DNA from 2 places in the Streptomyces sp. NPDC048001 genome. Region 2 is predicted to be linked to the other one. Evidence: predicted binding sites of a transcription regulator. Region 2 holds the regulator's gene; the other holds the start of a gene.
What was found. Region 2 encodes HspR, which represses chaperone genes until heat shock. Its sites were predicted from a motif close to TTGAGNNNNNNNNNCTCAA; they were not measured.
Positions count from the first base shown of each region.

Region 1: a site for HspR is predicted at 6,606-6,624, ahead of lon (endopeptidase La). Genes of this name have one in related genera too.

Region 1 covers NZ_JBIDBN010000002.1:64,525-74,452, forward strand. Annotated here, with positions in the region: gene ACGF15_RS04600 (HAMP domain-containing sensor histidine kinase) at 1-695, opposite strand, end outside; gene ACGF15_RS04605 (response regulator transcription factor) at 692-1,429, opposite strand; gene ACGF15_RS04610 (spermidine synthase) at 1,532-2,230, opposite strand; gene ACGF15_RS04615 (GNAT family N-acetyltransferase) at 2,456-3,103, opposite strand; gene ACGF15_RS04620 (cupin domain-containing protein) at 3,287-3,691, opposite strand; gene ACGF15_RS04625 (GlxA family transcriptional regulator) at 3,878-4,831, shown strand; gene ACGF15_RS04630 (hypothetical protein) at 4,886-5,278, opposite strand; gene ACGF15_RS04635 (MSMEG_1061 family FMN-dependent PPOX-type flavoprotein) at 5,713-6,378, shown strand; gene lon (endopeptidase La) at 6,647-9,076, shown strand; gene ACGF15_RS04645 (pentapeptide repeat-containing protein) at 9,163-9,928, shown strand, end outside.
Region 2 covers NZ_JBIDBN010000016.1:95,763-105,690, reverse strand. Annotated here, with positions in the region: gene clpB (ATP-dependent chaperone ClpB) at 1-1,803, opposite strand, end outside; partial or broken gene ACGF15_RS26490 (pyridoxamine 5'-phosphate oxidase family protein) at 1,998-2,228, shown strand; gene ACGF15_RS26485 ((2Fe-2S)-binding protein) at 2,548-2,865, opposite strand; gene ACGF15_RS26480 (hypothetical protein) at 2,862-3,110, opposite strand; gene ACGF15_RS26475 (helix-turn-helix transcriptional regulator) at 3,312-4,247, shown strand; gene ACGF15_RS26470 (heat shock protein transcriptional repressor HspR) at 4,498-4,953, opposite strand; gene dnaJ (molecular chaperone DnaJ) at 4,955-6,139, opposite strand; gene grpE (nucleotide exchange factor GrpE) at 6,170-6,817, opposite strand; gene dnaK (molecular chaperone DnaK) at 6,814-8,661, opposite strand; gene ACGF15_RS26450 (sugar transferase) at 8,888-9,484, shown strand; gene ACGF15_RS26445 (heterodisulfide reductase-related iron-sulfur binding cluster) at 9,614-9,928, shown strand, end outside.

The DNA.
Region 1 (9,928 bases), on a different contig from region 2:
AGGTGCAGATGCACGTCGGTGCGGGTGTGGCGGCCCGAACCGGAGGCCGGCCCCCGCTGCGAGGAGGCGAGGTTGGCCTCCCTCAGCACCCCGGACAGGTACGGCCACACCTCGAAGCGGCGGGGCCGCAGCGGCAGCACCCCGTTGTCCAGACGGGACAGGTCCAGCAGCGTCTCCACCAGCCGGCCCAGCCGCTCGGTCTGGGTCAGCGCCGTGCGCATGGTCTCCGGGTCGGCCGCGGAGACCCCGTCGACCACGTTCTCCAGCACCGCGCGCAGGGCGGCGATCGGGGTGCGCAGCTCGTGCGAGACGTTCGCCACCAGCTCCTTGCGGTGGCGGTCCACGGCCTCCAGGTCGTCGGCCATGCGGTTGATCGTGACGGCGAGGTCGCCCAGCTCGTCGCGCCGGTCCGCGCCCCGCACCCGGCGTGTGTAGTCGCCGTGCGAGATGCCCCGGGCCACCCGGTTCATCTCGTCCAGCGGCGCGGTCAGCCCGTGCGCCACGAACTGGGTGATCAGCAGCGTGGCGATCATCGTGAAGATCGTGATGAACCGCACCTCGGTCTTGCTGTGGAAGGCCATCAGCATCAGACCGGTGGTGATCAGGACCGAGACGACGACGAGGGTGCTCAGCTTCGTCTTGATCGAGATCGTGAGGGTGCCGAACCCCAGCCGGCCGCGCGGGCGCGGGCTCATGAAACCGGCGTCTCCAGGGCGTAGCCGACCCCGTGCACCGTACGGATGCGCTCCGCGCCGATCTTCCGCCGCAGCGCCTTGATGTGGCTGTCCACGGTGCGGGTGCCGGAGGCGTCGGCCCAGTCCCACACCTCCGCGAGCAGCTGCTCCCGTGAGAGCACCGCCCGGGGCGTGCCGGCCAGGCACACCAGCAGGTCGAACTCGGTGGGGGTCAGATGGACGTCCTCGGCCCGTACGCGCACCCGGCGCTGCGCGTGGTCGATCTCCAGCTCCCCGAGCCGCAGGATCCCGCTGCGCGGCGTCACCGCGGCCAGGGCCGCCCGCTCCACCCTCCGCAGCAGGACGTGCACCCGGGCGGCGAGCTCGCGCATGGAGAACGGCTTGGTCATGTAGTCGTCGGCGCCGACCCCGAGGCCCACCAGCATGTCGGTCTCGTCGTCACGCGCGGTGAGCATGAGCACCGGCACCGGCCGCTGCGCCTGCACCCGGCGGCAGACCTCCAGGCCGTCGAAGCCGGGCAGCATCACGTCCAGCACCATCAGGTCCGGCTGCCAGGACTCCGCCGCCTCCACGGCGGCGGGGCCGTCGAGCGCCGTCTGGACCAGGAAGCCCTCGGCCCGGAGTCTGGCGGCGATGGCGTCCACGATCGTCGCGTCGTCCTCGACGACGAGCACCCGCCGCTGGGCGCCCGGCGTCGCCGCCACGCCGCTGTGGCTCGTGTGTGTCTGCTCCATCGCCCCGCCTCTTGGCCCGTTTCCTGCGTCCTGGACATGGTGTTGGTGACGGGCTCCGGGGCCCGTGTGCACAGCAGCGTACGGGCATCCGCGCGTCGACGGCTACGCAGGGCTAACAGCGAGGTGGACCACGTCCGGAACGCCCCGGGCAACCGTGATCTCTTCCGTCCGTACCGCGGTGAATCCGGCATTCCGCAGTGCTTCCTCGAACGGGGCGGACGGCTTCGCCGACCACACCGCGAGCACGCCGCCGGGCCTCAGCACCCGGCGGCAGCTGGCCAGACCGGAGGGCGAGTACAGCGCCGAGTTGTCCTCGGTGACCGTCCAGTCCGGACCGTTGTCGATGTCCAGGCACAGGGCGTCGAAGCGGTCGGCGGTGGTGCGCAGGTACGCGACCAGGTCCGTGCGCAGGATCACGCTGCGCGGATCCCCGAGGGCCTCGCCGGAGACGGCGGCCAGCGGCCCCGAGCGGTGCCAGTCGACGATCGCCTGCTCCCGCTCGACCACCACGATCCGCCGCCAGTCGGAACCCGCGGCGGCGTGGGCGAAGGAGAACCCCACGCCGAGTCCGCCGATCAGCACGCTGGGGGCGACGTTGCCCGTCTGCAGGGCGCCGTGGGCGGCGTCGACGAGCAGCCGCTCGGAGCGGCCGTCGGAGGTGTCCATCAGGAAGCACCCGTTGGCGATGATCTCGTGGACGGCCTCGGCCCCCTCCCCGCGCCGACGCAGCACCACCTCGCCGTGGGGGCCCTCGCGCCGCTCCAGGACGACGGGTGCGCCGGGGGCGGCGGGGAGCGGCATGGCGGGGACCTCCGGTGGCTGGTGCGGCGGTGGCGCGTCGGGCTGCGGGGAGCCTTCCCCCATCCTGGCCGGTCATCCGCGGGGCGGCCAAACCGCGGGGCGGCGGCTCACGGCGCCGGGCCGGTGCCCGCGGGCGGGCTGCCACCGGCGGCTCCCGCGGGGCCCGGTCCAGTCCGTGGCGGCATGGCGGAGGCTGCTCAGTCCGTGCCGGCATGGGGAGGCTGATCAGTCCGTGGCGGCATGACGGAGGCTGACCAGCGGAGCCTCCGCCCGCCAGCCCAGCGCCTCGTAGAGCGCCCGCCCGTCCGGCGTGCCCCCCAGCACCCCGGTGGTGGCGCCTTGGGCGAGGGCGTCCTCGCACAGTGCGTGCACCACCAGCCGGCCGAGCCCGCGGCGACGGTGCGCCGCGGACGTCTCGATCCGGTCGACGACGGCCGTGCCGCCCGTCGGGGCGACCTGGCCGCGGGCGGCGAAGGAGCCGTCGCGGGCGGTCACCAGCACACGGGTCACGCCGCCGCGCCGCCAGCTGCGCAGCGCGTAGCCCTCGGGGACGCCGGGGCGGGGGCCGTGTCGCAGGGGGGAGCTCATGAGCCAGCCCGGGCCGTCCTCGCGCCACTCGGGCCCCGCCCACCGGCGCACCGGCGCCGGGTCGGCGAAGACCTTGAGCCAGACGGTCGGGGCGGCCGTCGCGGCGGCCACCTCGCGCACGGTGGCCTCGTCGGTGGCGGTGAGCACGTGCCGGGTCGCCTGGAGGGCCTGCCCGACGTCCACGGTGAAGCCCCAGGGGCGGGCCGCGGGCTCGGCCGCGCCGCGCGAGACGGCCCAGCCGCGGACCCATGCCTCGACGAGGGAGGAGGTGCTGCCGAGGGACACAGGTGCTCCCGATCCACGAGAAGTAAGTGACTCATGCGGTGCGTGACTATTACCGACGTGGATCATTAGACCGTGTCCGGCCGCTCCTGACGACACCGTGCCCGGGTGATCCCGGTCACCCGTCGCCCCGGCGTACGCCCCAGCCCGCACCGCGGGTGCCGACCCCGGGGTGCGGGCCGCTCCTCACGGTCCGGCCGGAGGCTCCAGGGGGTGGCCCGTGGTCGCGTCGACATGGTCGGGGATCGCCTCGTGCCGGTCCCCGACCGAGACGGTGCCGGTCGGCTCGAACATCAGGATCGACGTCGGGACCGGGGCGTAGGGCCGGTGCTCCGTGCCGCGCGGCACGGTGAAGACCTCGCCGCGGTCGAGCCGGACCGTGCGCTCGCCCGCCGGCTCGCGCAGGCCGATGTGCAGCGTGCCGTCCAGGACCAGGAAGAACTCGTCCGTGTCCTCGTGGGTGTGCCACAGGTGCTCGCCGTGCACCTTGGCGATCCGTACGTCGTAGTCGTTGACGCGGGTGACCACGCGCGGGCTCCACAGGGCCTGGAAGGAGGCCAGGGCGGCTTCGAGGGAGAGGGGTGTGTCCATGGCCCCATCGTTCCCGGCCCGCCGGGGGAGAACGAGTGCTAGGAATGGCATATGTCGCCCGGATCCTCTCACTCACCCGCCACCGCCCCTCCGCCGGTCGCCGGCCGGACCCGGGGATCCCCGGGGGTCCCCGCCACGGCCCGTGGCGAGGGCGCGGGTGCGCCGCCCTCCGGTCTGCACCGGGTCGTGGTCCTCGTGGACGAGAACTCCAACCCCTTCGAGCTGGGCTGCACCACCGAGGTCTTCGGGCTGCGCCGCCCGGAACTCGGACGCGAGCTGTACGACTTCCGCCTCTGCGCCGCCGAGCCCCGGACGCTCATGCGGGACGGATTCTTCACCCTTACGGGGGTCGCCGGTCTGGAGGCCGCGGAGACGGCGGACACCCTCGTCGTCCCCAACCGGCCCGACGTCGCCGTGCCCCGCCGCCCCGACGTGCTGGACGCCGTCCGGCGGGCGCACCGCCGCGGAGCACGCCTGGTCGGCCTGTGCAGCGGGGCGTTCACCCTGGCCGAGGCGGGGGTGCTGGACGGACGCCGGGCCACCGCCCACTGGCAGTGGGCGGAGGACTTCCGCGCCCGCTTCCCCGCCGTGCGGCTCGAAGCCGACGTGCTCTTCGTCGACGACGGCGACATCCTGACGGCGGCGGGCAGCGCCGCCGCGCTGGACCTGGGGCTCTACATCGTGCGCCGCGACCACGGCAGCGAGGTCGCGGGCGCGGTCAGCCGCCGGCTCGTCTTCGCCGCCCACCGCGACGGCGGGCAGCGCCAGTTCGTCGAGCGGCCCGTCCCCGACGCCCCCGACGAGTCCCTCGCCCCCGTGCTGGCGTGGGTGCAGGCCCGGCTGGACGCGCCGATGACCGTCTCCGACCTCGCCGCCCGGGCGAAGGTCAGCCCCGCCACCCTGCACCGCCGGTTCCGCGCCCAGCTCGGGACCACGCCGCTGGCCTGGCTGACCGCGGAGCGGCTGGCCCTCGCCTGCCGGCTGATCGAACGCGGGGAGACCGGTGTCGAGGTGGTGGCCCGGCGCAGCGGCTTCGGCAGCGCGGCCCGCCTGCGGGTGCTGATGCGCCGGGAGACGGGCCTCTCCCCGAGCGACTACCGCCGCCGCTTCGGCCCGCAGCCCGCCTCCGAGGGGCGGTAGGGCACGCACGGACGCGGGCCCGCCGGTTCGCCGGAGGGCCCGCCCGCCGGCCTCTCAGTCCCGCGGCCACATGACGTGCCCGTCACGGCGCGCCAGGCGGTAGAGGACTCTCGAGTACACCAGGGTCGCCGCCGCGACCGTGCTGGTGACGACCGCCAGTGCGAGGACGCCCAGCAGTGCGGGCCACTGGCGAAGGGAGTCACGGCACCGCTCGTACTCCGTGTACGCGGGGTCGATCAGGGGGCCGCGGCACATGTCCCCACCGGACGGCGAGGCGTAGTCGGTGACCATCAGGTAGGCGAACCACACCCAGGCCGCCACGGCCACGGCCGACCACAGCAGCGCCCGCCTGCCGACGCGGCGCGCCTCCCGGGGGTCCTGGACGGTGTGCGCCGGTGCGCTCGCCGCGCTGCCCGGCGCCTGCCCGTCCGATATCTCGTCGCTCAAGTCTCCCCCTCGTGTGTGGCGATGATGGAACGTCAGTTCATCACAGGGCCCCGGCGCGCTGCAGCGGCGCCCCGGCTCCGCGGCACCTGCGCGGGCTCGATCCGGCTCGGGGAGGTGTGGCGGGCGCCCGGTCGCGTCGCTTGGTGCATCGTGACGGGGCGCTGAGCTGCGGAGTGAAGGAAGAGCTGGTCCGGCCGGCCCGGATCTGTGCAGGCCGACTCTGCGTTGCGGACCGAGGCTCGGCTATGTCCTGCACCGAGGCGATGCCGTCGGGCAGGCGGAGGAGGAGAACGTCCCAGCTCATGTGAACCTTCCAGGTGGGGAAACGGTAGGTGGACTGCCGCGGGGTTCGGCCCGGGTGGGGTCGGCCTCCCGCGGGCGAGATCACGCTCTGCCCCGGCGCACTGTCGCGGTCGCCTTCTAGGGTCGTCCGTATGATGATCGACACTGGGGCCGCCGGGTTGCTCTTCGAGTCCCTCCGGGCGGACGCCCTCACCAGCCCGGACCACCTGCGCGAGCTCTACTCGCAGCCGAACCCGACCTCGCTCCGCAAGGAGAACGACCGGCTGACCGAGGAGGCCCGGGCGCTGATCGGCTGTTCCTCGCTGGTGTTCATCGGCAGTGCGGACGCCGAGGGCCGGGCGGACGTGACGCCGCGTGGCGGTCCGGCCGGGTTCGTCTCGGTGCTGGACGAGAGAACCTTGGCGATCCCCGACGCGACCGGCAACAAGCGGCTCGACACCATGCACAACGTGCTGCAGACCGGACGCGTCGGTCTGCTCTTCCTCGTCCCCGGCCGCCCCGACACGCTGCGCGTCAATGGCCGTGCCTGTGTCTCGGCGCGTCCGGAGTTGCTCGCCCGACTCACTCCGGTCGGAAAGCAGCCGGTCACGGCGATCGTGGTGCAGGTCGAGCAGGTCTATCCGCACTGCCCGAAGTCGCTGATGCGCGGCAACGCCTGGAAACCGGATCGGTGGTTGCCTGCTGACGCCCAGCCGACCAGTGCAGAGGTGACGCTGGCCCAGCTGAACCTGCCGGGCCTGACCGTCGACCAGATCGAGGAGGCCGAACGGGAGTCACTGCGCCTGCGCTACGAGTGACCTCGGGCCACGCGCGGGTCCTTCCCGGGTGGCGCCGGCCCTTGTGCGACCTGATCCCGCGCGCGACCCGTCACCGGCCGACCGGGCACTCGATGCAAGGTCACGCAGGCCGATGGGCAGTCGCATGCAGCCTTGGTGCGGACGGTGCAGGGTCCCCCGCATCGGACACGGGCCCTCCGATCGCTGAGAGCGAACAGAGCAGGGGAACATCCCGAGGCTCACATGCATTGAGTCGGTACAGCTCAACTTGCCTGCCTAAGGGGAGATCATGGCTGCCGATTCCACGGCCCGTACACCGCTCACGCTGCCCGTCCTGCCCCTCGACGACGAGGTCGTCCTGCCGGGGATGGTCGTCCCACTCGACCTGTCCGACACCGATGTGCGGGCCGCGGTCGAGGCGGCGCAGGCCGCGGTGCGCTCCTCCGGCAACAAGCCGAAGGTGCTGCTCGTTCCCCGGGTCGACGGCACCTACGCCGCGACCGGCGTCCTGGGGACCGTCGAGCAGGTCGGACGGCTGTCCGACGGCGACCCGGGCGCCCTGATCCGCGGGGTCGGCCGGGTCCGCATCGGAGCGGGGACCACCGGGCCGGGCGCCGCCCTGTGGGTCGAGGGCACGGCCGTCGAGGAGGCCGGACCGGGGGCGGCCTCCGGTGACGGGCCGCTTCCCGGGCAGGTCGCCGAGCTGGCCAAGGAGTACAAGGCACTCGCCACCGACTGGCTGAAGCGCCGCGGGGCGTGGCAGGTCGTCGACCGGGTGCAGCAGATCGAGGACGTCTCGCAGCTCGCGGACAACGCCGGCTACTCGCCGTTCCTGACCACCGCACAGAAGATCGCGCTGCTGGAGACCGCCGACCCCGTCGCACGCCTCCGCCTCGCCACCGAGCAGCTGCGCGAGCACCTGGCCGAGCAGGAGGTCGCCGAGGCGATCGCCAAGGACGTCCAGGAGGGCGTGGACAAGCAGCAGCGCGAGTTCCTGCTCCGCCGCCAGCTGGACGCGGTGCGCAAGGAGCTGCGCGAACTCAACGGCGAGTCCGAGGGGGAGGAGTCGGACGACTACCGCGCCCGCGTCGAGGCCGCCGAACTGCCGGAGAAGGTCCGCGAGGCGGCGCTGAAGGAGGTCGAGAAGCTGGAGCGGGCCAGCGACCAGTCCCCCGAGGGCTCCTGGATCCGCACCTGGCTGGACACCGTCCTCGAACTGCCCTGGAACGCGCGGACCGAGGACGCCTACGACATCCCGGGCGCCCAGCGGGTGCTGGACGCCGAGCACGCGGGCCTGACGGACGTCAAGGAGCGGATCACCGAGTACCTCGCGGTGCGCAAGCGCCGCGTCGACCGCGGCCTGGGGGTCGTCGGCGGCCGCCGCGGCGGTGCCGTGCTCGCGCTGGTGGGCCCGCCGGGCGTCGGAAAGACCTCGCTCGGCGAATCGGTCGCCCACGCCATGGGGCGCTCGTTCGTCCGGGTCGCGCTCGGCGGAGTGCGCGACGAGGCCGAGATCCGGGGCCACCGCCGCACCTATGTCGGCGCCCAGCCCGGGCGCATCGTCCGCGCCGTCAAGGAGGCCGGTTCGATGAACCCGGTCGTGCTGCTCGACGAGATCGACAAGCTGGGCTCCGACTTCCGGGGCGACCCCGCGGCGGCCCTCCTCGAAGTGCTGGACCCGGCCCAGAACCACACCTTCCGCGACCACTACCTGGAAGTGGAACTCGACCTCAGCGACGTGGTCTTCCTGGCGACCGCGAACGTCCTGGAGGCCATCCCGGAGGCGCTGCTGGACAGGATGGAACTGGTGCGCCTCGACGGCTACACCGAGGACGAGAAGGTCGTCATCGCCCGGGACCACCTGGTCCCCAGGCAGCTGGAGCGGGCCGGACTGGAGCCCGGCGAGGTCACCGTGGACGAGAGCGCACTGCGCCGCCTGGCGGGGGAGTACACCCGGGAGGCGGGCGTGCGGAACCTGGAGCGCTCCGTGGCGCGGCTGCTGCGCAGGATCGCCGCGCAGAGCGAACTCGGCGACCGGAAGCTGCCGTTCACCGTCACCGACGGCGAACTGCGGGCCCTGATCGGCCGGCCCCACCACGTCCCGGAGTCCGCGCAGGACCCCGCCGAGCGGCGCACCGCCGTGCCCGGCGTGGCGACGGGGCTGGCCGTCACCGGAGCCGGAGGCGACGTGCTCTTCGTCGAGGCGTCGCTCGCCGACCCGGAGACGGGCGCGGCCGGGCTGACGCTGACCGGCCAGCTGGGCGACGTGATGAAGGAGTCCGCGCAGATCGCACTGAGCTTCCTGCGTTCGCACGGGGCCGAGCTGGAGCTGCCCGTCGCCGACCTCAAGGACCGGGGCGTGCACATCCACTTCCCCGCGGGGGCGGTGCCCAAGGACGGCCCGAGCGCCGGCGTCACCATGACCACGGCCCTGGCCTCGCTGCTCTCCGGCCGCCTGGTGCGCACCGACGTGGCGATGACGGGAGAGGTCTCGCTGACCGGCAGGGTGCTGCCCGTCGGAGGCGTCAAGCAGAAGCTGCTGGCCGCCCACCGGGCGGGCATCACCACGGTGGTGATCCCCAAGCGGAACGAGCCGGACCTGGACGACGTCCCGGAGGAGATCCTCCGCACGCTGGACGTCCACCCGGTCAGCGACGTCCGCCAGGTGCTCGCCCTCGCCCTCGCCCCGGCCGAGGCACCGGTCACCGCGGCGGCCTGACGCGGGGCGGTGCGGCGGCCCGCCCGGGCCCGGCGGCGAGGGCGCCGGCGGGGCCCGGGCACCGCCGGCAGGGGCAGAATGACGGGATGACCTCCCTGAAGGCCGACTGCTCGCAGTGCTTCGGGCTGTGCTGCGCGGCCCTGCCGTTCTCCGCCTCCGCCGACTTCGCCGCCGACAAGGCCGCGGGCACCCCGTGCGGCAACCTGCGGGCCGACTTCTCCTGCGGCATCCACGCCCGGCTGCGCGAGAGCGGCTATCGCGGCTGCACCGTCTACGACTGCTTCGGCGCGGGCCAGCACGTCTCGCAGGTCCTCTACGGCGGGACCGACTGGCGCGAGGCCCCGGCGACGGCCTCCGAGATGTTCGCCGTCTTCCCCGTGGTGCGGCAGCTGCACGAACTCCTGCGCCACCTTCAGGAGGCCGAGGGCATGCCCGCGGCCGCCGCCCTACGGCCGGTGCTGGCGGAGCACCGCTCCGGCATCGAGGCGCTGACCCGCCTGGCGCCCCCGGCGCTGGTGCAGGTGGACGTGGACGCCCGGCGCCGGGAGGTGGGCCCGCTCCTCGGGCGGGCGAGCGAGCTGGCACGCGCGGCGGTCCGCGGCCGCCGGAGGGACCGCCGGGGCGCCGACCTCATGGGGGCCCGGCTGCGGGGGGCGTCCCTGCGTGGCGTCAGTCTGCGCGGGGCCTGCCTCATCGCCGCCGACCTCGCGGGAGCCGACCTCCGGCAGGCCGACCTGCTCGGCGCCGACCTGAGGGACGCCGGGCTGGCCGGTGCCGACCTGACGGGGGCGCTGTTCCTGACCCAGCCCCAGCTGAACGCGGCCCGGGGAGACGCCGCCACCCGGCTGCCGG
Region 2 (9,928 bases):
GGGGCGGTCCGGGTCCGCGATCCCTGCCCGGGTGCGGCGCACCGCGTCGGACACGGCCTGCACGGCCTCGGACTGGCCGATGAGGCGGCGCCCCAGCTCCTGCTCCATGCGCAGCAGCTTCTGCGTCTCGCCCTCCAGCAGGCGGCCCGCGGGGATGCCCGTCCAGGAGCCGACCACGTCGGCGATGTCGTCGGGGCCCACCTCGTCCTTGACCATGGTGTCCTTGGCGGCCTCCTCCTCGGCCTCGGAGGCCTCCTCCAGGTCGCGCTCCAGGGTCGGGATCTCGCCGTAGAGCAGCTTGGAGGCGGTGTCGAAGTCGCCGTCGCGCTGGGCGCGCTCGGCCTGGCCGCGCAGGTCGTCGAGGCGCTCCTTCAGCTCGCCGACCCGGTTGAGCCCCTGCTTCTCCTTCTCCCAGCGGGCGGTCAGCCCGCGCAGCTCCTCCTCCCGGTCGGCCAGGTCGCGCCGCAGCTTCTCCAGACGCTCCCTGGAGGCCGGGTCCGACTCGTTCTTCAGCGCCAGCTCCTCCATGCGGAGCCGGTCGACGGAGCGCTGGAGCTCGTCGATCTCGACGGGCGAGGAGTCGATCTCCATACGCAGCCGGGAGGCGGCCTCGTCCACGAGGTCGATGGCCTTGTCGGGCAGGAAGCGGGAGGTGATGTACCGGTCGGAGAGGGTGGCGGCGGCGACCAGCGCGCTGTCGTTGATCTGCACCTTGTGGTGCGCCTCGTAGCGGCCCTTGAGCCCGCGCAGGATGGCGACGGTGTCCTCGACGGTCGGCTCGGCGACCAGCACCTGCTGGAAGCGCCGTTCCAGGGCGGGGTCCTTCTCGATCCGCTCCCGGTACTCGTCGAGGGTGGTGGCGCCGACCATGCGCAGCTCGCCGCGGGCCAGCATCGGCTTGAGCATGTTGCCCGCGTCCATCGCCGAGTCCCCGCCGGCGCCCGCACCGACGACCGTGTGGAGCTCGTCGATGAAGGTGATGATCTGCCCGTCGCTCTCCTTGATCTCGGAGAGGACGGTCTTCAGCCGCTCCTCGAACTCCCCGCGGTACTTGGCCCCGGCCACCATGGCGCCCAGGTCGAGGGAGACGAGGCGCTTGTCGCGCAGGGACTCCGGTACGTCGCCCTTGACGATGCGCTGGGCCAGCCCCTCGACGACGGCGGTCTTGCCGACACCGGGCTCCCCGATGAGCACCGGGTTGTTCTTGGTGCGGCGGGAGAGCACCTGCACGACGCGGCGGATCTCCTGGTCGCGGCCGATCACCGGGTCCAGCTTGCCCTCGCGGGCGGCGGCGGTGAAGTCGGTGCCGAACTTCTCCAGCGCCTTGTACTGGCCCTCGGGGTCGGGGGTGGTGACCCGGCGGGCGCCGCGGGTCTTCTCGAAGGCGTCGAGGAGGCGTGCGGCGGTGGCGCCCTGCTCCTCCAGGATCCGGGCGCTCGCCCCGCCCTTGGCCGCGGTGCCGACGAGCAGGTGCTCGGTGGACACGTAGTCGTCGCCCAGCTCCTTGGCCCGGCGGGAGGCGTCCGCGATCACCGCGAGGAGTTCGCGGTTGGGCTGCGGCGGGGCGACGGTGGAGCCGGTGACGCTGGGGAGCTGGGCGAGCACCCGCTCGGCACCGGCGCGCACGGCGGCCTGGTCGGCGTCGACCGCCGCCAGCAGGTCGACGAGGTTCTCGTTGTCCTGGCCCGCGAGGAGCGCCAGCAGCAGATGGGCCGGGGTCAGGTCGGCGTGACCACCCTGTACGGCCCGGTTGCTCGCGGCGTTGATCGCGTCACGGCTCTTGTTGGTCAGCTCGGCATCCACGTCCGGTGTCTCCTCCTCGCCTGCGGGTCCGCCCCTTGGGTCACTTCTACTGACTCAGCCAGCATACACAAAGTTGAGTCGATTGCACTCAAGGTCGGCCGGAGAGGCGTTCCCGCGCAGGACCGGGAGCCCCGGGCAGCCGCCAGGGGGGTGCGCGCTCGCCCGGAGGAGCGGCCGGGGATAGGTTCCGGGGCATGGCCATCGATCCCCGCAGCCCCCACGCCTCGTACCTGGAGTTCTGGGGCGAGCCCCTGCTGTGCACCCTGACCACGCCCCGGCCCGACGGCACACCGCACATGGTCCCGGTGTGCGTCACCTACGACCCCGGGGCGGGCATCGCGCGGGTGATCACGGGCAGGCACAGCCGCAAGGTCGCCCATGTACGGGCGGCCGGCCCGGAGGGGGCACGGGTGGCGGTCTGCCAGGTGGAGGGGAAGCGCTGGGCGACGCTGGAGGGCGTGGCGCGTATCCGCACCGAGGCGGAGGCGGTCGCCGACGCGGTCGCGCGGCACACGGCGCGCTACCGCCGCACGCCGAGGCCGAACCCGGACAGGGTCGTGATCGAGATCGCCCTCACCCGGGCGATGGGGCGCACCTGAGCGGCGCGGCGCCCGGAGCGGTGCCGCGGCGGCCTGCGCCGGGCCCGTCCGGGGGCAGCACAACGGCGCCATCGTGTTTCAGGTCCACGATGGCGCCGCTGTGTGGGGGAAGCACCTGAGCGGTCTGTAACGACGGGGGAACCGCTCAGGCACTGCGGGGGGTGGCGGTGGTGTCGGTTTCGACGAGCTGGTGGTCCCGCGCGTCGAGGTTGACAAAGATCATTCCGTACCGGATCGCACACCGGACGGGCTGCGGTGCACCTCGCGGCCGACGAAGGCACCGGTACGCCCGGACATCCTCGTCCTCTTCGCGCGCGACGACGATCGGCTCGCCGAACAGGGTGACCATCAACGAGTCGCCACGGTGGGGGATGGCCGTGACGAGGTCGATGAAATGCCACCCGGAACGGTAGGCCGAGGCCATCTCGCGCCGGAAAACACGGTCGTCCGGAGGGATGGTCATGCTGCTGCACCCGCCGGGGCGGAGTTCCAGCCACTGTCCATCGGTGCGGAGTTCCAGCCGCTGTCCAGCACGGCCGAGTTCCAGCCACTGTCCAGGGCGGCCGAGTTCCAGCCACTGTCCATCGGGGTCGAGTCCCAGCCGCTGTCCGGCGGAGGCACGGCCGCCGCCGTGACACTGCCCAGGGCCGGGTCCAGGGCACTGGCGGCACCGAAGACCACGGTCGCAGAGAAGACAGTGGCAAGCACCGAGCGAAGCATTCTCTTGCGCATAGTCGGCTTCGTCCTTACTTGATGGTTTCTTCTCCCCCGCACCACAGACGATGACCCATGCAGGCATGTCAATGCCACAGCCCCGATGCATCATGTTCCTGTAGCTACAGGACCCTGGGGGGTGGAGCATTGCCTAGGAACGAGACAAAACAGTCACATCCCCATGGGGTCACGGAGATGTGCACCGAGGGATCGAGACTTTACGTCAGCGCGCTCAGCACGGGACGAATCGCTCGAAGCGACGTGGAAGCCGCGCCATGCCTGCTCGAATTGGCCTTGCTCCACCCGGATCCGGACGATCCCCACTGGTTGCGTCCGGTTCCGCCGTCAGTCGCCCTTGCGCAACGTCTGCACCCGATCGAGCGGGAGATCCTGGACCGCCGCCGCCTGTCGATAGAACTGACGGACACCTTCGAACCCTTCATGGCCGTCAGTGCGCAGGCGCCGGCGAGCACCCACGCGATCACGGTGCTGGAGGGGTTCGACCGGATCAACGCCGCGCTCAACCTCGCCACCGCCGAGTGCCACACGGAGATGCTGACGATCCAGCCCGGCGGCGGACGCAGCGCCGACGTCCTGACCGAGGCGCTGGAACGAGACAGGCTGCTCGTCGACCGGGGCGTCAGCATCCGGACTCTCTACCAGCACACCGTCAGATACAGCCAGGGGACGCTCGCCTACGTGGAGCGGATATCGGCCGGGAAGGCGCAGATCCGCACGCTGGAGGAGCTGATCGAGCGGCTCATCGTCTTCGACCGCACCGTCGCCTTCATCCCGGCGAGCGACGACCGGCGCGTCGCCCTGGAGCTGCGGCACCCCGGGCTCGTCGAGTACCTCATCAAGGTGTTCGAGCAGCTGTGGCAGCGGGCGGTCCCGCTGATGGACGACGCCCCGTACCAGCCCACCCCGGACGGCATCTCCGGGGTCCAGCGCTCGATCGCCAAACTGCTGATCGAGGGGCATGTGGACGAGGCGATCGCCCGCAGGCTGGGCATGAACGTCCGGACCTGCCGCGCGCACATCGCCAAGCTGGCCGCCGCGCTCGGGAGCGGGAGCCGCGCCCAACTCGGCTACCTCATCGCGCAGTCCGGCATCCTCAACAGCGACGCCTGAGGTCCCGGGGACCCGCTCCGCAGGACGGCGCCCGGCGCCCGTGCTCGGCCTCCCTGACGGGGCGTCCACCGCGGTGGCGCCCCGGCCGGGCACCCGGAGGCGCCCGGGCCCGGCCGGGGGCCGTGAGCGGCCCTCCAGGGGCCCTGGCGGGCCGTCACACGAGAAGGCACGCGCCCCGCGACGACGGACGGCGGGGGCCGGGACGCTCTGCCGCGTCCCGGCCCCCGCCGTCCGTCGTCGTCCCGCCCGCTCAGTCCCCGCGGCGCTTGGGGCGCCAGACCACCAGGGCGCCGGTCTGCTGCACGTCCTGATAGGGCACCAGGTCGCGCCGGTAGGAGGCGTGCACCTGCGCCTCGCGCTGCCGCATGGCCGCGGCGGCACCCTCCACGGCCGCGCTCAGCTCGGCGACCCGGCTCTGCAGCGCGGCGACCTGGTTCTCCAGCTCGATGATGCGCTTGATGCCCGCCAGGTTGATGCCCTCGTCCTGCGACAGCTGCTGCACGGTGCGCAGCAGCTCGATGTCCCGGGCCGAGTACCTGCGGCCGCGGCCGGCGGTGCGGTCCGGGGAGACGAGCCCCAGGCGGTCGTACTGCCGCAGGGTCTGCGGATGCAGACCCGACAGCTGCGCGGCCACCGAGATCACGTACACCGGTGAGTCGTCGGTCAGTTCGTAGGGGTTGCGGCTGCGCCCCGGACGGCCGTCCATGTCACGCTCCCTTCGCTGCCTGGAACAGCTCGGCCCTCGGGTCCTCGTCCGCGGTGGCCTCGCGGTAGGACTCCAGTGCCTCCCGTGCCTTGTCGCCCAGGTCCACGGGGACGGCGACCTCGACCGTCACCAGCAGGTCGCCGCGGGTGCCGTCCTTGCGTACGGCCCCCTTGCCCCGGGCGCGCATGGTCCGCCCGTTGGGGGTGCCCGCGGGCAGCTTCAGGGTCACCGGCGGGCCGCCCAGGGTGGGCACCTTGACCTCGCCGCCGAGCGCGGCCTCGGCGAAGGTGACCGGCACGGTGACGGTGAGGTTGTCGTCCTTGCGGCCGAAGACGGGATGGGCGTCGACATGGACGACGACGTACAGGTCGCCGGCCGGACCGCCGCGCTCGCCCGGTGCGCCCTTGCCGCGCAGCCGGATGCGCTGCCCGTCGGAGACGCCCGCGGGGATGCGGACCTGCATGGTGCGGGAACTGCGTGCACGGCCGCTGCCCTTGCAGACCTCGCAGGGGGTCTCGGCGATCAGGCCGCGCCCCTTGCAGTCCACGCACGGGTCGGTCAGCGAGAAGGAACCGCTGCCGCCGCGCGAGACCTGCCCGGTGCCGACGCAGGTCGGGCACACCCGGGGGGTGCCGTTCTTGTCGCCGGTGCCCGAACACGCCTTGCACGGCGCCTGGCTGGACATCCGCAGGGGGACGGTGGCCCCGTCCACGGCCTCGGTGAAGCTGAGCGTCACCTCGGACTCGATGTCCTGGCCGCGCCGGGGCTGGGTGCGGGTGCCGCCGCCGGGGCCGCGGTTGAACAGCCCTCCGAAGACGTCCCCGAGACCGCCGCCGAAGCCGCCCGCACCGCCCGGCTGGCCCCCGCCCTGGGCGCCCCCGAAGAGGTCGCCCAGGTCGAAGTTGAAGTTGCCGCCGCCCGCGCCCGGCCCGGCCCGGAAGCCTCCGTTGCCGAACAGGGCGCGCGCCTCGTCGTACTCCTTGCGCCGCTTGGGGTCGCCGAGGACGTCGTTCGCCTCGGAGATCTCCTTGAAGCGCTCCTCGGCCCTGGTGTCGCCCTTGTTGGCGTCCGGGTGGTTCTCGCGGGCGAGCTTCCGGTACGCCTTCTTGATCTCGGCCTCGGTGGCGTCCTTGGGGACGCCGAGAACCTTGTAGTAGTCCTTCTCGACGAAGTCCTTCGTATTCATCGACGTCCCTCCTTCCGGACGTGTCGTGCGTCAGCCCTCCTCGGGGCCACCGCTCTCCTCGTCGGCCTGCTTCTCTTCCTTGCCCGCCGGAGCCGCGCCCGGCTGGGGCTCGGCCACGGCGACCCGCGCGGGGCGGATGGTGCGCTCGCCGATGCGGTACCCCGGCTGGAGCACCGCGACGCATGTGGTCTCGGTGACATCCGGTGCGTAGGAGTGCATCAGGGCCTCGTGCACGGTCGGGTCGAAGGGCTCGCCCTCCTTGCCGAACTGCTGGAGCCCCATCTTGGCGGCCGCGGTCTCCAGGGACTCGGCGACGGACTTGAAACCGCCCACCAGCTCCCCGTGGTCCCGCGCGCGGCCGATGTCGTCGAGCACGGGCAGGAGCTCGGTCAGCAGCGTCGCCGTGGCGATCTCCTTGACCGTGACCCTGTCCCGCTCGACCCGGCGGCGGTAGTTCTGGTACTCGGCCTGCAGCCGCTGGAGGTCGGCGGTGCGCTCGCCGAGCGCACTGCGGACCTGGTCCAGCTGGGCCGTGAGGCCGGCCGTCTGCGCTGCGTCCCCTGCCGGGGCCGCCGTGTCCTCCTTCTCGGGGGACTCGGCGGTCTCCGCGGCGTCGTCGGGTGTGGCGCCCGAGGGGACGTCGGGCTTCTCCTCGAAGCCCGGAGTCTCCTCACTCACGCGGCACCACCCTTGGTGTCCTTCTCGTCGTCCACGATCTCGGCGTCGACGACGTCGTCGTCGGCCTTCGGCTGCTCGCCGCCGGGGGCACCGGCCGCGGCGCCCTCGGGGGCGGCGTTGGCGTAGAGGGCCTGGCCGAGCTTCTGGGAGACGGCCGCGACCTTCTCGGTGGCGGTGCGGATCTCCGCGCTGTCCTCGCCCTTGAGCTTCTCCTTCAGCTCGGCGACGGCGGTCTCGACCTCGGTCTTGACGTCGCCGGGGACCTTGTCCTCGTTGTCCTTGAGGAACTTCTCGGTCTGGTAGACGAGTTGCTCGCCCTGGTTGCGGCTCTCGGCGGCCTCGCGGCGGCGGTGGTCCTCGTCCGCGTACTGCTCGGCCTCCTGGCGCATCCGGTCGACCTCGTCCTTCGGCAGCGAGGAGCCGCCGGTGACGGTCATCTTCTGCTCCTTGCCCGTGCCCAGGTCCTTCGCGGTCACGTGCATGATGCCGTTGGCGTCGATGTCGAAGGAGACCTCGATCTGCGGGACGCCGCGCGGGGCCGGCGGGAGGCCGGTCAGCTCGAACATGCCGAGCTTCTTGTTGTACGCCGCGATCTCGCGCTCGCCCTGGTAGACCTGGATCTGCACCGACGGCTGGTTGTCCTCGGCCGTGGTGAAGATCTCGGACCGCTTGGTCGGGATCGTGGTGTTGCGCTCGATCAGCTTGGTCATGATGCCGCCCTTGGTCTCGATGCCGAGGGACAGCGGGGTGACGTCGAGGAGCAGGACGTCCTTGACCTCGCCCTTGAGGACACCGGCCTGGAGCGAGGCGCCGATGGCGACGACCTCGTCCGGGTTCACGCCCTTGTTGGCCTCCTTGCCGCCGGTCAGCTCCTTGACGAGCTCGGCGACGGCGGGCATGCGGGTGGAACCGCCGACCAGGACCACGTGGTCGATCTCGGACAGCTCGATGCCGGCGTCCTTGATGACGTTGTGGAAGGGGTGCTTGCAGCGCTCCAGCAGGTCCGAGGTGAGCTGCTGGAACTGCGCCCGGGTGAGCTTCTCGTCGAGGTGCAGGGGGCCCTCGGCGGAGGCCGTGATGTACGGCAGGTTGATGGACGTCTCGGTGGAGGACGACAGCTCGATCTTGGCCTTCTCCGCCGCCTCGCGCAGGCGCTGGAGGGCCATCTTGTCCTTGGACAGGTCGACGCCGTGGCCGCTCTGGAACTGCTTGACCAGGTAGTCGACGACGCGCTGGTCCCAGTCGTCACCACCGAGGTGGTTGTCGCCGTTGGTGGCCTTGACCTCCACCACGCCGTCGCCGATCTCCAGCAGCGAGACGTCGAAGGTGCCGCCGCCGAGGTCGAAGACCAGGATCGTCTGGTCGTCCTTGTCGAGGCCGTAGGCGAGCGCGGCCGCGGTCGGCTCGTTGACGATGCGCAGGACGTTCAGGCCCGCGATCTCGCCGGCCTCCTTGGTGGCCTGGCGCTCGGAGTCGTTGAAGTACGCGGGGACGGTGATCACCGCGTCGGTGACCTTCTCGCCCAGGTAGGACTCGGCGTCGCGCTTCAGCTTCTGCAGGATGAAGGCGCTCATCTGCTGCGGGTTGAAGGTCTTGCCGTCGAGCTCGATCTTCCAGTCCGTGCCCATGTGGCGCTTGACGGAGCGGATGGTCCTGTCGACGTTGGTGACCGCCTGGCGCTTGGCGACCTCGCCGACCAGCACCTCGCCGTTCTTGGCGAAGGCGACGACGGACGGCGTGGTCCTGGCGCCCTCGGCGTTGGTGATGACGGTGGGCTCGCCGCCTTCGAGAACGCTGACGACGGAGTTAGTCGTGCCCAGGTCGATGCCGACCGCACGTGCCATTTTCGATTCCTCCAGCTGACCTGACTTGAGTGGATCTGGCTCAAGGATGCATGACGACCCCCGAGGAGTCAACAGACCTGAGTCGAGGGCACTCAACTTTTATCCCGCCCTTACAGGCACCTCCGGCCCTCCGCGTGGCGCATCCCCCGCCCCGTACCCCTCTGCCAGAGTCATACACGGATAAATCGGTCAGGACCTCCTCCCCGACACCGAAGGGCGGGCACCCATGGCAGCCAGGTCGGCCCCGCGCACCCCGCACCCGCCGTCGACGGGCACCGGCCACCCCGTCAAGCGGGCCGTCGACCTCGTGGGGGCCCTGCTCCTGCTGCTGGCGCTGTCACCGCTGGTCCTGGGCGCCGCCGCGGCCGCGGCGGCGTCCGGCGGGCCGGCCCTGCGGCGGAGCGAGCGGCTGGGCCTGGGCGGCCGCACCTTCACGATGCTGACCTTCCGGACCACCCGCGACGGCGCCCTCACCCCGGCCGGGCGGCTGCTGCGCCGCCGCTGCCTCGACGTGCTCCCCCAGCTGGTCAACGTGGTGCGCGGGGAGATGTCCCTGGTCGGCCCCCGGCCGCTGGCGGGCCCCCCGGGACGCACGGCGGCGGCCCGCGCCCGCCTCTCGGTACGCCCCGGCATGACCGGCCTCTGGCAGGTCGGCGGACGCTCGGAGCTGCCCTGGGAGGAAATGGGCGTGCTCGACCTGCATTATGTGGAGCAGCACTGGCTCGGGCTGGACCTGCTGATCCTGATGCGCACGGTGCCCGCGGTGATCCGCGGGCGCCGGCCCGCGCCGGCGGTGCGAGCGGTGCCGGTCAGGGTTGCCTGAGCGACACAGATCACCGCCTGCCCAACTACAGTGCGGCGGAATAACTGGGTAGTCTCAGCACGGACTAAATAAGTTACCGCTTAGTAGTAGTGCCGGACCACCCACCCTCGCAGGCCCGAGGAGCCTCCCATGCAACTCGCCGCGATCATCGTGTCGCTGACCCTGACCGTGGTCGGCGTCGCGCTCATCTCCCGAGCGGTCGCGCAGATCTACCGGTTCGTCACGCTCGGCCAGCCGGTGCCCGCCGGCAGCCGCACGGACGACCCGAAGGCCCGCACGACCACGCTGGTCAAGGAGTTCCTCGGCCACACGCGGATGAACCGCTGGGGCATCGTCGGCTTCGCGCACTGGTTCGTGGCGATCGGATTCCTGACGCTGCCGCCCACCCTGCTCCAGGCCTACGGGCAGCTCTTCCAGGCCGACTGGGTGCTCCCGGTCCTCGGC